2 linked regions of the Amycolatopsis sp. NBC_01488 genome follow. The protein of the gene in region 2 interacts with the protein of the main gene of each other region in a pairwise test. Links are inferred from orthologs where the notes say so. Each region holds a gene or a part of one and is shown on either strand. Other genes may lie near its edges. The genes, in order: rlmB and OG738_RS07580.

Region 1 (8,621 bases), 1.4 Mb from region 2 along the record:
GCCGGAGAAGCCGCGGAAGAAGTACTGCCGGGTCGCGTCGAGGTCGGCCATCAGCGCTCGGTTGAACGCGGGATCGGGGTCGGTGGTCGCCTCGAACACGTCGGTGGGGAAGAACTCCTTGTTCAGCGCGCGGTATTCGGAGCTCAGGTCCTCCAGCGCGCGCCGGCTTTCCTCGATCACCGGGGTCACCAGCGCCCGCTGCGACGCGCTGGCGGTGATCAGCGTGGTGCCGAACCCGACGATCGCGGAGATCAGGGTGCCGGTGCCCAGCGACGTCACCAGGTTCTTCCCGGTGCCGGGTTCCATCAGACCGGCGAGCCACAGGCTCAGCCCCGCGACCACGACGAGCACGGTGAGCAGCAGGCTCGTCCTGGTCCAGAAGATCTCCTGCAGTGGGGTACGGCGGAGGTGTCCGCCATCCGCGGCCACGTGCTTCACCTCCCTCGAAGCCACCCGAACGGACGAATGCGTAAAGTGTCTGTTCGAGCGCGGGGAGTTACTTTACGCGCCTGAGGGGGCGTGCGAAATAAGAAGTTCGGGGGACAGTGCTGACGGACAGGCGTCACTCTCGGCAATGATTCACCAGGTTGCCGAGGTTTCCGAAAATGGCGGAAAACCTGGCTCAGAGGGTGGCGGGAAGGGCCTTTTCGTACCAGCCCGCACCGGGTTCCGCCGTCATCAGGAAATCCACGACCACCGGCGCGGGCGCCGGGTGGATCTCCAGGTGATCACGTTCGCCGCGCGCGAAGTCCACCGGCCAGGCCAGTTTCTCCTCGTCGAGCGAAAACTCGCCGCCGGCCCCGGTGCGGTTGCCGCGGGCGTCGAGGCGCGACCACCGGCCGTGCAGGTACACGGCATTCAGCCCGTGCAGCGCGGAGAGCTCCTGGTAGCAGAATCCGGCCGGAATCCCTTGTGCGCGAAGCAAAGCGGCGAGCAGGTGCGCCTTCGCGTGACAGATCCCGACGCGCTCGCGCAGGACGTCCGACGCTCGCCAGGTGACGCGCGGATCGCACGCGTCGATCACGTGATCGACCTCGTCGCGGACGAAGAGGAACGCGGCTTTCGCGCGCTCGACGGGATCTTCGCTCGCGGGCGCCAGGGCTTCGGCTCGTGCTCGGATCGAGGGGTGCTCGTGGTCGACGACGGTGTCGGCGGCGAGGTAGTCACTCAGCCGATCGGACGTGGGCGACGGAACAGGGCTCATCCGCCCATCCTGACAGGCTCGGCCATTCGGGCGAGACTCCTTTACGAGGGTGGCGACGCTCCGCGTTCACCGGTTACGGAAGGTAAAACTCGGGGGAAAAGCCGGTCCAGCGCAGTTCCGCGGGCAGGTGGCCGACGTCGTTGTACGTGAGCAGCGCCGCCGGCCGCCCGGGCGAGTAGCGGATCACGGTGAGCGCGGCGTTGGCGTGGTCGAGGGCGAGCCACCGCCACGGCGGCGCGTCCTGCGACGCGCGCACGAGCCAGCCGGCGAGGAAGTTGTGCGTGACGAGCACTTCGTAGCGCGTCTCGGCGCCGGGCACGGGGCCGGTGAACCGCCGCTCGGCCTCGGCGGCTCTTTCCTCGTCAGCGGGCGGAAGTTGCCGCGCGAAGGCGTGCAGGAGATCGCCGGAGGTTTCGGGGAGTTCCTCGCGCATGGGCGTGTAGGGGACGAAGTCGCCGGCCGCGTCGTCGACGTAGATGGGGACGCCGGGCAGCTGGGTGGCGAGCAGCGCGGCGGTTTGCGAGGCGCGCGGGAGGGGGCCGTGGTGGACGGCGGTGACCGGGATCTCGCGAAGCCGCCGGCCGAGCAGGACGGCTTGCTGTCGCCCGGCGTCGGTGAGTTCGCCGGTGGGTGCCGCTTCGCCGTGGCGGGTGAGGAAGAGATACCGCGTCGCGAGCACGAGGCCAGGTTGCCATGACACGGCGCACGCGCTTCAGCCGACAGGCTTTCGACGCGTGTCATCAACCCCGACCCAGTCAGAACTGGTAGTACAAGAACGGGCTGAACGTTCCCGTCGTGATCAGGATCGCCGCGTACACCAGGCCCACCGTCATCACGCCGATGCGCAATGCCGTGGCCGGACGGCTTCTCGACGACTCCAGCAAGGGGCCCGTCACCGGGTGGGCCGGGAGCAGGAACACCGCCAGCGCCGCCAGCAGCAACACCAGTCGCTGGTTGGTGAACGCCTCTTCCACCCCTGTTCCCAGGCCGTTGAAGTCGGGGATCAGCATGTGGCCGATCATCGACAGCGCGTGGCCCAGGTCCGCCGATCGGAAGAACACCCAGCCGAACACCACCAGGAGCATCGTCAGGGCGCGGCGCAAGTAGCGCTGCCGCCGGGATGCCGGGTCGAGGTCGAGGCTGAAACGGCGCTCGATCACCAGGAGTGCTCCGTGGTAGCAGCCCCACACCAGGAACGTCCACTGCGCGCCGTGCCAGAAACCCGTCAGGACGAACACGATGCAGAGGTTGCGGTAGGTCTTGGCCGCCCCGTGCCGGTTGCCGCCCAGGGCGATGTACACGTAGTCGCGGAACCAGCGGCTCAAGCTCATGTGCCAGCGGCGCCAGAACTCCGTGATCGTCACCGACGAATACGGGCGCGCGAAGTTCTCCGGGAGGCGGAAGCCCAGCATGCGGCCCAAGCCGATCGCCATGTCCGAATATCCCGAGAAATCGAAGAACAGCTGGAGCGTGTAGCCGATCGCGCCGAGCCACGCCGTCGCGAACGTCATCTGGTCCGGTGGCACCTTGAAGCACGCCTCGACCAGGGGGCTCAGCGAGTCGGCGATGATCGTCTTCTTGCACAGCCCGAGCGCGAACCGGGGGAAGCCCGCCGCGATGTCGTCCAACCGGTGCGAACGCAGCTGCGGCAGCTGGTCGGCGATCTCGCGGTACCGGACGATCGGGCCGGCCACCAGCTGCGGGAACATCGCGATGTACGCGGCGAACGAGATCGGGTTCCGCAGCGCCTGCCGTTCGCCGCGGTAGATGTCGACCACGTACGAAATGTGGTGGAACGTGTAGAACGAGATGCCGATCGGCACCACCAGGCTCGCCACCGGCATGCTGCCGCCGAACCAGTGCGCGACGGCGGCGATCTGCTGCGTCGCGAACCCGGCGTACTTCCAGATCAGCAGCACCGTGACGTCGAGCGACACCACGGCGATCAGGATCCGGCGCCGCCGGACGCCGTGGACGTCGAACGGGTCCGGTGCCAGCAGCGGTCCGGCCAGGAAGTTGACGACCATGCAGCCGAGCAGCAGGAACACGAACGCGCCGGCGCCGATCATGTAGAACAGCAGGCTCGCGCCGGCGACGATGCCGTTGCGCCACGTCCGCGGGCACACCAGCACGGCGACGAGCACCGCCGGCATGAAGTACCACAGGAACAGTGGCGAAACGAACGACATCGGGTCCCCTCGGTTTATCCGACGGTGACCTTAACCCGAGTGGGTGGTCGCGTCAGACCCGACCGGCGAGACGACGGCGCCGCGCCACCTCGGCCAGCAGCACGCCCGCCGCGACCGACGCGTTCAGCGATTCCACGCCCGCTGCCATCGGGATCGACACGGTCGCGTCGCACGTTTCGCGCACCAGGCGCGACAGGCCGCGGCCCTCCGAGCCCAGCACGATCACCAGCGGGTCCGCCGCCAGTTCGAGGGAGTCGATGTCCACCGAGCCGTCCGCGTCCAGGCCGACCAGCATCAGGCCCTCGTTCGCCCACGCCTTGAGCTGGCGGGTCAGGTTGGTCGCCACCGCGATCGGCAGCTTCGCCGCTGTGCCGGCGCTCGTCCGCCACGCCACCGCCGTCATGCCCGCGCTGCGCCGCTCCGGCAGCAGCACGCCGTGGGCACCGAACGCGGCCGCCGAGCGGATCACCGCGCCCAGGTTGCGCGGGTCGGTGACGCCGTCGAGCGCGACGAACAGGGGCACCTCGCCCGAGTTGCGGGCCGCCGCCATCAGCTCGTCCGGGTGGGCGTACTCGAACGGCGGGACCTGCAGGCCGAGGCCCTGGTGCACGGCCCGGTTGGTCTTGCGGTCCAGCTCTTCGCGCGGGATCTCCAGGATCGAGATGCCCTTGTCGCCGGCCAGCCGGACGGCGTCGTTGACGCGGTCGTCGATCTCGATGTTCAGCGCGACGTACAGCGCGGTCGCGGGGACGCCCGCGCGCAGCGCCTCGACCACCGGGTTGCGCCCGGCGATCAGCTCCGGCTTGTCGGCCTTCTTCTGCCGGGCCTGGTCGCGCTTGGTCGCCGCGTTGGCCGAGCGGTAGGCCTTGTGCCCGGGACGGTCCTCCGCCTTCGGGGTCGGCCCCTTGCCTTCGAGGGCCTTGCGGCGCTGACCGCCCGAGCCGACGACGGCACCCTTCTTGGTGCCCGTCTTGCGGATCGCGCCCTGGCGCCGCGAGTTGCCTGCCATGGTGAAAGTTTCCTTGCTGTGTAACGGGATCAGTCGGACTTGACTGTCCACTGAGGACCGTTGGGGGTGTCCTCCACCACGATGCCCGCCTGCTGGAGGCGGTCACGGGCGGCGTCCGCGCGGGCGAAGTCCTTCTCGGCGCGGGCCTGCTGACGCTCGGCCAGCAGCCCTTCGACGATCCGGGACAGCGCCTCCTTGGTGGGCGAGTCGGAACCGCCCGCCTCCGACCAGCGCGCGGACAGCGGGTCGAGGCCGAGCACGTCGGTCATCGCGCGGACGGCCGCGGCGAATTCGAGTGCCTTCGGTGTGTCGCCCGCATCGAGCGCGGCGTTACCGTCGCGGACCGTGGTGTGGACCACGGCGAACGCCTGCGGGGTGGCCAGGTCGTCGTCGAGCGCGGCGGCGAACTCGGCCGGGATCGTGCCCAGCGCGACCTCGCCGGACTGCGCGGCGCGACGCAGGAACGTCTCGATCCGGCGGTAGCCCTGCGCGGCCTCCGACAGCGCGCCGTCGGAGTACTCGATCGTCGAGCGGTAGTGCGGCTGCACCAGGTAGTAGCGCAGTTCGGGCGCCCGGTAGCGCTCCAGCATCGACGGGATCGAGACGGTGTTGCCGAGCGACTTCGACATCTTCTCGCCGGACATGGTCACCCAGGCGTTGTGCAGCCAGAACCGCGCGAAGGCGTCACCGGCCGCGTTCGACTGGGCGCGCTCGTTCTCGTGGTGCGGGAAGACCAGGTCGATGCCGCCGCCGTGGATGTCGAACTCCGCGCCGAGGTACGCCGTCGCCATCGCCGAGCACTCCAGGTGCCAGCCCGGCCGGCCGTGTCCCCACGGCGTCGGCCACGACGGCTCGCCCGGCTTCGCGCTCTTCCACATGGTGAAGTCGCGCGGGTCGCGCTTGCCGCGCGTCGGGGTCTCGCCCTGCTGGACGTCCTCGAGGACCTGGCCGGACAGCTTGCCGTACTCGTCGAACGACTTGACCGAGAAGTAGACGTCGCCGTCCGCCACGTAGCCGTGGCCGCTCTCGATGAGGCGTTCCATCAGCTCGACCATCTGGGTGACGTGCCCGGTCGCGCGCGGGTTGATCGACGGCTGGAGGCAGCCGAGCTGCTCGTACGCCTCCTCGAAGGCGCGCTCGTGCGTCGCGCCCCACTCCCACCACGGCCGCCCGTGCTCGGCGGCCTTGGTCAGGATCTTGTCGTCGATGTCGGTGACGTTGCGGACCAGCAGCACGTCCATTCCACTGTGGACGAGCCAGCGGCGCAGGACGTCGTAGTTCAGCACCCCGCGGACGTGGCCGATGTGCGGAACGCCCTGCACGGTGGCACCACACACGTAGATCGACGCCGTTCCGCTACGGACGGGGTGGAACTCCCGCACGCTCCGGGTCGCTGTGTCGAAAAGGTGAAGGGCCACCCTCAAAGGGTACGGGGTGGGGCGTGAGCGACGTCGCAGGCCCTCAGGCCACGCCGAAGCCGCGCAACGCCGTGAGCAGGGCGTCCGGCCGGTCGGCGGTGGGCAGCGGGTCGACCAGCGCGAACTCGCAGCCGAGCGCGCGGGCGCCGCCGTCGGCCTCCTCGCTGTCGCCGACCATCAGCGTCTCGGTGGCCGGGACCCCGAGCGACTGGACGGCCGTCCGGAAGATCTCCAGCTCCGGCTTGATGGCGCCGACCTCGAAGGACAGCACGAACTCGTCGACGTAGGCGTCCCACCCGCGGGCGGTGAAGGCGGGCCGGATGTCGAAGGCGATGTTGCTGAGCACGCCCACCTTGAGCCCCCGCTCGGCGGCGGCCTTCAGCGCGGCTTCGGTGTCCGGGTACGGCGTCCACTGGCTGGGATCGATGAGCCGGTCGTACAGGGCTTCGGCCTGGTCGAAGTGCGGGACGCCGGACTTCTTGAGCACCTCGAGGTACACCTTGCGGTGCAGCACGGGGTCGCGGTCGCGGTGCTGCCAGGCGTGCACGTGCTCGGCGTCCAGCTCGACGACCTGCCCGACCGGCGCGGTCATCCGGCGCATCAGCTCGGCCTGCGCCTCGATGTCGAGCGGCGTGCCCTCGTGGTCGGTCAGCTCGGCCAGCCACGACTCGTCCTGCTCGAGCCGGAAAAGCGTGCCGGAGAAGTCGAACAACACCGCCCTGATCGTCATGGTTTCCAGCCTAACGGGATCGTCAGGCCGAATGCCCTGTGACGTGTTCGGGGACCACGCGCACGAGCACGCGCACGACCTCCGGCGGCTCGGGCGGGAACACCGTGCCGGTGTACTTGCGGGCCAGCTCGTCGTTCAGCTCGCGACCACCCTCGACGGTCACTTCGGCGCGGCCACGGATCTCGACGTAGTTCTCGGGATCGGCGAGGTCGAAGACGGACAGCGAGACGCGCGGATCGCGCTGGATGTTGCGTTCCTTGCGCCGGCCCTGGACGGTCACGAAGAGCACGGTGTCGCCGTCCCGGCGCGCCCAGACGACGGAGCTCTGCGGCGAGCCGTCGGCGTTGGTGGTGGCGACGACGGGGTAGTTGCGGCCGTCGAGCAGGGCCTTGGTGGCCTCGTTGAATGTCACGCCCATGGTCTGGACCCTATTCGACGTTGCCGGCGATCTTTTCGGCTTTGAGCCGGACGACGACGCGTTTCGCCTCGGGGCCTTCGGGCGGCGGGTCCTGGGCGAGGTACTTGTGGCTGAGGGTCTTCGGGAGAGTCTTGCCGGGGTCGGGCTCGATGGTGACCCGGCCGCGGAGCTGGGTGTGCCGGTATGGGTTGGCGGCATCGGTGATCGAGACGCTGACGCGCGGGTCACGGCGCAGGTTGCGGACCTTCCGGCGGTCCTCGGTCGCGCTGAAGACGAGGTCGCCGTCGTCAAGGCCGATCCAGACGACGGAGGTCTGGGGGCCGCCGTCCGGGTCGATCGTGGCGACGGTGGCGAAGTTCCTGCCGTCGATCAGCGCGCGGACACCGTCCGAGAGGGTGAGGGCCATATCACGCCGAACCGGCGCCGGCGCGGCACTATTCCGGGGCGGGCCGGCTCGCAGCCAGTTCCCGCCTCCTCTGGGGGTGCCCTTGTCCAGCGTATCGGGCCTGTCCGACGAAAGCGGAGGTCGCCGCGGCTACGGCCTCGCTGTCCACATCTCGGCCCGGATGTGGACAACCCAACCCGAGCGAGCCTATTCCGCCGCCAGCAGCAGGGCCGTCGCGAAGGCCGCGACGCCCTCGCCGCGGCCGGTCAGACCCAAGCCGTCCGACGTCGTGCCGGACACGCTCACCGGGCCGCCGACCGCCTCCGACAGGACCTTCTGGGCCTCTTCGCGCCGCTTCCCCACGCGGGGCGCGTTTCCCACGATCTGGACCGACGCGTTGCCCACCCGCCAGCCCGCCGCCGAGATCAGGTCGCGGACCTCCGCGAGCATGTCCGCGCCGTGTGCGCCGTCCATGCGGGGGTTGCCCGTGCCGAACACCGCGCCGAGGTCGCCGAGGCCCGCCGCCGACAGGAGCGCGTCGCACAGGGCGTGCGCGGCCACGTCGCCGTCCGAATGGCCCGCGCAACCGTCCACGCCCGGCCACAGCAGGCCCGCCATCCAGCACTCGCGGCCCGCTTCGACCGGGTGGACGTCGACCCCGTTGCCGATCCTCACAGCGTCTCCTCGTTCTTGGGTGCCGCCGCGATCGCCTCGGCCAGGGAAAGTTCGAAATCGGTCGTGACGCGCATCGCGTCCGGGTGGCCGGCCACGATCGCCGCGCCGGTGACGTCCCACGGTTCGGCCGAGCGGAAGGCCTCGAGGGTGTAGCCGATCGGGGTCTGGGCCGTGCGCAGCCGCGAGCGGTCCTCGGTGCCGACGATGAGCGAGGCATCGGTCACCTTCACCGTGTCCGCCATCGGCAGAACGGGCACGACGACCGATGCGTCACCGACCGCGTTGATGACCTCACGCACGGTCGCCGCAGGAATGAAGGCCCGCAGCGCGTCGTGAAGGAGTACAACTGAGTCGAGGGAAAGATCGGGCTCGACGGCGGCGAGGGCCTGCCGCGGCGAGCCGGGGACGACCTGGCAGCCGAGGACACGTTTTTCGAGGTCATGCTTTTCGAGGCCACCGACCGCCTCGGAAAACGACGAAGCACACCGCTGGGGGGCCGCCACGAGCACCAGATCGATTTCCGGTACGTCAAGCAGCCCCCGCACGGTGTGCGTGAGTAGCGCTTCACCATGGACCGGCGTGAGAGCTAGCTC
Region 2 (5,285 bases):
AGGTCGTAGTCGCCGACGTCGCCGTGCGCGTAGGTGGCGGTGCGGCCGAACTTCGAGTGGTCGACGACCAGCACGGTCTGGTTGGCGATCCGGAGGGCCGCCTTCTTCAGCTCGGCGTAGTCGCGGTCGGGGTGGAAGAGCCGCCCGACGGCGACGGCGGTGACCGAGACGAACGAGACGTCCGCGCGGATGGAGTCGAGCAGGTTCAGGACTTCCGGGCCGGCGCAGGAGTCGTACTCGGGGGAGTAGCGGCCGCCCGCCAGTACGACGTCGACCTTCGAGCCGAGCAGCCGGGCGGCGTGCAGCGAGTTCGTCACGACGGTGAGGGCGTCGATCTCGGCCAGGCGCTTGACCAGCGGGAGGAGGGTGGTGGAGTCGTCGACGAAGACGGTCTGCCCGGGCTGGACGTGCTTCGCGGCCGCCTCGCCGAGGGCTTCCTTCTCGCCGTGGTGGAGGGTGTCGCGGAAGCGGGCGGCGGTCTCGATGGTGAGGGCGGGATAGGCCTCGACCTTTCCGCGCAGCTTGCGGAGGAGGCGGCGCTCGGCGAGGTCGTCGAGGTCGCGGTGCATGGTCATGAGGCTGACCCGGAACCTCGTCGTCAGGTCGTCGATGCGGGCTTCGCCCTGCTCGATGACGTGATCGAGGATGTCCTGCCGCCGCTGTTCGACGACGGCATCGGACGGCCGGGTCTTCCGGTCCCCCGAGGATGATCCTACTCCTGTGCCGCCGCTCACACGGCATTCTTACCAGATTTATCGCCCGGAGTTAACAGAGAACTCGATAACTCTTCTCAGGTCGTCAGTGAGCGGATCGCGCGGATGGCCTCCGGGATCGCGTGGACCAGGCCCGATGCCGACGTCGGCGCGTTCTGGGCCGCGATCGCGCCCGCCAGCGAGTGCACGTGGGCCGCCGCCGCGGCGGCCAGCCAGGGGTCCAGGCCCGCGGCCAGCAGCGAGCCGACCAGGCCGGACAGCACGTCGCCCGAGCCCGCCGTCGCCAGCCACGCGCCGCGCGGGGTGTTCACCGCGACGCGGCCGTCCGGGGCCGCCACCACCGTGACGTGCCCCTTCAGCAACACCACCGCCTCGTACTTCTTCGCTGCCTCGCGGGCCGCCGTCACGCGGTCCGCGCCCGGCTTGCGACCCATCAGACGCTCGTACTCGCCCGCGTGCGGGGTCAGCACCAGCGGGGTGTCCGGGTCACGCGCGTCGAGAACGTCGGGAGACTTCGCGATGATCGTCGTCGCGTCGGCGTCCGCGCAGACCGGGACGCCCTGGCCCAGCACGTGCCGCAGCACGTCGCGGCCCTCGGAGCCGGTGCCGATGCCCGGGCCGACCGCCCACGCCTGGACGCGTCCGGCGTCCGCGACCGTGCCGGTCGCGATGATCTCCGGCCACTGCGACCGGACGACGTCGGCCGCGTGGCCCGCGTAGCGCACCATGCCCGCCGTCGCGCGGACCGCCGAGCCCGCCGCCAGCACCGCCGCGCCCGGGTACGTCGCCGAGCCCGCCGCTATGCCGACCACACCCTGGCTGTACTTGTCGTCGTCCGGCCCGGGGATCGGCCAGGCCGCCGCGACGTCCACGAGGTCGAGCCGCAGGAGCGAGGGGTCGGTCAGCTCGAGACCGATGTCGACCAGCACGACCTCGCCGCACCACGACGGCGCCAGCGCGTGGACCGGCTTGAGCGCGCCGAACGTCACCGTGCGGGTCGCCTTCACCGCCGGGCCGTCGACGGCGCCGGTGTCCGGGGCGACGCCGCTGGGCAGGTCGACCGCCACGATCGGCGCCTCGACCAGGTCCACCAGCCGCGCGGCGTCGGGCCGCAGCGATCCGGACGCCGAAATCCCGACGATCCCGTCGACCACGACGTCGGCCCGGGCGATCCACTGTGGACCGTCCTCGGCGGACACCGCGCGGCCCCCGGCTCGCTTCAGCGCCTTGAGACCGGCGGGATGGGCCTTCTCGGGCTTGAGCAGGATCGCCGTGACGGCGACGCCACGTCGCCGGAGAAAGGCTCCCGCCCAGAGCGCGTCGCCGCCGTTGTCGCCGGAACCGACCAGCAGCACTACCCGGCGTCCGGAGACACCGCCGGCGTGGTCTTCGAGCAGGTCGGCGATCTGCACCGACAAGCCGAACGACGCCCGGCGCATCAGCTCGCCTTCGGGCGTGACGGCGAACGCCCGCCCCTCCGCCTCGCGAATCCGTTCCGTGGTCCAGATTCCCTGCACGGCTCGGGCCCCCGCTCTATACGCTGTGTTATTCCACAGTGACGGACTTCGCCAGGTTACGCGGCTTGTCGACGTCGTACCCGCGGGCGCGGGCGATCTCCGCGGCCAGCACCTGCAGCGGCACCGTGGACACCAGCGGCTGCAGCAGCGTCGGCACCGCGGGAACCTCGATGAGCTCGTCCGCGAACGGCCTGACCGTCTCGTCGCCCTCTTCGGCGATCACGATCGTGCGGGCACCGCGCGCCTGGATCTCGCTGATGTTCGACACCAGCTTCGAGTGCAGCACCGCGCGCCCCTTGGGCGACGGCATCACGACGACGACCGGCAGCCCCTCTTCGATCAGCGCGATCGGGCCATGCTTGAGCTCGCCGGCCGCGAAGCCTTCGGCGTGCATGTACGCGAGTTCCTTGAGCTTCAGCGCGCCTTCGAGGGCGACCGGGAACCCGACGTGGCGGCCGAGGAACAGGATTGCCTTCGAGTCGGCGATCCGGCGGCCGAGGTCCCGGACCTGGTCCACTGTGGACAATGCTTTCTGGACGGCCGCGGGCATGGCCTCCAGCTCGGCGAACTCGCGCGCGACCTCGTCCGGGTACTTGGTGCCGCGGGCCTGCGCGAGCGCGAGGCCGACCAGGTAGTTCGCCGCGATCTGGGCGAGGAACGCCTTGGTCGACGCGACGCCGATCTCGGGCCCGGCGTGGGTGTAGAGCACGGCGTCGGACTCGCGCGGGATCTGCGCACCGTTGGTGTTGCAGACGGCCAGGACACGCGCCTTCTGCTCACGCGCGTGCCGGACGGCTTCGAGCGTGTCCGCCGTCTCGCCGGACTGCGACACCGCGACGACGAGCGTGTCGCGGTCGAGGACCGGGTCGCGGTAGCGGAACTCCGACGCCAGCTCGACCTCGACCGGCAGCCGCGTCCAGTGCTCGATGGCGTACTTCGCGACCAGGCCGGAGTGGTAGGCCGACCCGCAGGCGACGACGAAGACCTTGTCGACGTCGCGGAGGTCCTGGTCGGAGATGCGCTGCTCGTCGAGGATGATCCGGCCGGACTCGAAGTGCCCGCGCAGCGTGTTGGCCAGCGCCTCCGGCTGCTCCTCGATCTCCTTGAGCATGAAGTACTCGTGGCCGCCCTTTTCGGCGGCGGACAGGTCCCAGTCGACGGTGAACGGCTTGGCCTGGGCGGCGTCGCCGTGGAAGTCGGTGACCTCGTAGCCCTCGCGGGTGATGACGACGAGCTGGTCCTGGCCCAGTTCGACGGCCTCGCGGGTGTGCTCGATGAACGCGGCGACATCGGAGGCGACGAAGTGCTCGCCCTCCCCCACCCCGACGACCAGCGGCGACGACCGGCGCGCGGCGACGATGGTGTCCGGCTGGTCGGCGTGCGTCACGACCAGGGTGAACGCGCCTTCGAGCCGACGGCAGACAGCGGCGACGCTGGCGGCGAGGTCCCCCTTGGTGTCGCCCTCGGTGTAGGCGCGGGCGACGAGGTGCGCGGCGGTCTCGCTGTCGGTGTCACTGGCCATCTCGACGCCGTCGGCCTCCAGCTCGGCGCGCAGGGTGGCGAAGTTTTCGATGATGCCGTTGTGCACGACGGCGACGCGCTGCGAGGCGTCGCGGTGCGGGTGCGAGTTGCGGTCGATCGGCGCGCCGTGGGTCGCCCAGCGGGTGTGGCCCATGCCGGCGGTACCGGTGATGCTGTCCCGGCCGAGCTTGTCGAGCTCGGCTTCCAGGTTGGCCAGGCGCCCCGCCTTGCGCTCGACGGTCAGCGCCCCGGCGCCGTCGAGGACCGCGACACCGGCCGAGTCGTACCCGCGGTACTCCATCCGCCGGAGCCCGCCGAGGACGACGTCCAGAGCCGGGCGGTGCCCGACATATCCCACGATTCCACACACGCGCACCAGCCTAACGAGGGATGTTCAGCGGGTTGACGGGGTCTGGAAACCGAGCTTGACCTGCGAAGATGCCAACGCCGGTGGTCCGGACCAATGCGGCTTGGGGCGCACGAGGGTGAAAGGGGCGGGTTCGCCCGGCAAGGTCATGCGGCCAGGTGGCCGAACCGACCGTTCAGGTACGCGAGCCGACCCTCCAGGCACGTGAGCCCGACCGGCTGGGCACGCGGGCCGACCGGCGGGGGCACGCGGCGCAACAGCTCCGGCCCCGCCGGGACCACGGCGGACAGCGTGAGTGAAGAGCGGCCATCTCTCGCGCCGCAGTTCACCCAGTGCGACCCCGGCCACCCAGGTCGCCGCCGGGCGCGTCCCCGCGGGTCACCGGAGCGGCGGGCGAGCCACCGTCGCTCCCGCACAGTAGGGTTCCCGCCATGGCCAGCAAGCCCAAGCAGCTGCTCGCGGAGTTGACGCACCCGGGTCCGCACGAGGTCCTGCGGGGCAACCTCGCCCTGGTCGGACTGCCCGGCGTGGTGTTCACGCCGCGCTCCGGTCTCGGGTTGCCCGCCATCGCCTTCGGGCACGGGTGGCTGCAGCCCGCCGATCGGTACCGGCAGCTGCTGCACCACCTCGCCAGCTGGGGCATCGTCGCCGCCGCGCCGGCCACGCAGCGGGGGCCGCTGCCTTCGCACCGGTTGCTCGCCGCCGACCTCCTGACCACCCTCGACGTCGTCACGACCGTGCGGCTCGGGCCGGACGGCATCAGCGTCGACCCGGCCAAGCTCGGCCTCGCCGGGCATTCGACCGGCGGTGGCTCCGCGGTCCTCGCCGCAGCTCAGGACGCGCAGGCTGGGAACCAGCGGATCAAGGCCGTCGCGACCATCGCCGCCGCCCAGACGCTGCCGCCCGCAACCGAGTCGGCGAAGGCCATCACCGTTCCCGGCCTGCACCTCGCCGCCGAAGAGGACCTGGTCGCCCCGAAAGTCGCGCACGCCGAGGCGATCACCGACGCCTGGGGCGGCGAAGACGTCCAGCTGCGCACGCTCGGCAAGTCGACCCACCTGGGCGTCACCGAAGGACGGCACTGGTCGCAGCTGATCATGCACGGCAAGCCGCACCGCAAGACGCAGCAGCTCACGCGCGCCCTGTTCACGGCGTTCTTCCTGACGC

The links.
Region 1: the proteins of OG738_RS07580 (region 2) and rlmB interact in binary tests that used the Escherichia coli proteins (3 or more experiments, as listed by UniProt). The link is inferred for Amycolatopsis sp. NBC_01488 from one-to-one orthologs.

What each region holds. Positions count from the first base shown.
Region 1 is NZ_CP109434.1:3,029,082-3,037,702, forward strand. Bases 2,425-5,244 are described here. They hold rlmB (23S rRNA (guanosine(2251)-2'-O)-methyltransferase RlmB), read right to left. Parts: upstream 4,403-5,244; coding sequence 3,446-4,402; downstream 2,425-3,445. Other genes in these bases: OG738_RS14700 (MBOAT family O-acyltransferase), read right to left, coding at 2,425-3,393; cysS (cysteine--tRNA ligase), read right to left, coding at 4,432-5,244. Also shown: OG738_RS14685 (hypothetical protein), read right to left, coding at 1-438; OG738_RS14690 (transglutaminase-like domain-containing protein), read right to left, coding at 623-1,204; OG738_RS14695 (histidine phosphatase family protein), read right to left, coding at 1,278-1,883; more of OG738_RS14700, read right to left, coding at 1,960-2,424; more of cysS, read right to left, coding at 5,245-5,820; OG738_RS14715 (HAD family hydrolase), read right to left, coding at 5,864-6,550; OG738_RS14720 (PPOX class F420-dependent oxidoreductase), read right to left, coding at 6,573-6,968; OG738_RS14725 (PPOX class F420-dependent oxidoreductase), read right to left, coding at 6,979-7,374; ispF (2-C-methyl-D-erythritol 2,4-cyclodiphosphate synthase), read right to left, coding at 7,561-8,028; OG738_RS14735 (IspD/TarI family cytidylyltransferase), read right to left, coding at 8,025-8,621. UniProt on the Escherichia coli protein: Specifically methylates the ribose of guanosine 2251 in 23S rRNA.
Region 2 is NZ_CP109434.1:1,613,051-1,618,335, forward strand. Bases 11-2,975 are described here. They hold OG738_RS07580 (NAD(P)H-hydrate dehydratase), read right to left. Parts: upstream 2,231-2,975; coding sequence 791-2,230; downstream 11-790. Other genes in these bases: OG738_RS07575 (DeoR/GlpR family DNA-binding transcription regulator), read right to left, coding at 11-734; glmS (glutamine--fructose-6-phosphate transaminase (isomerizing)), read right to left, coding at 2,259-2,975. Also shown: more of OG738_RS07575, read right to left, coding at 1-10; more of glmS, read right to left, coding at 2,976-4,121; OG738_RS07590 (dienelactone hydrolase family protein), read left to right, coding at 4,550-5,285. UniProt on the Escherichia coli protein: Bifunctional enzyme that catalyzes the epimerization of the S- and R-forms of NAD(P)HX and the dehydration of the S-form of NAD(P)HX at the expense of ADP, which is converted to AMP.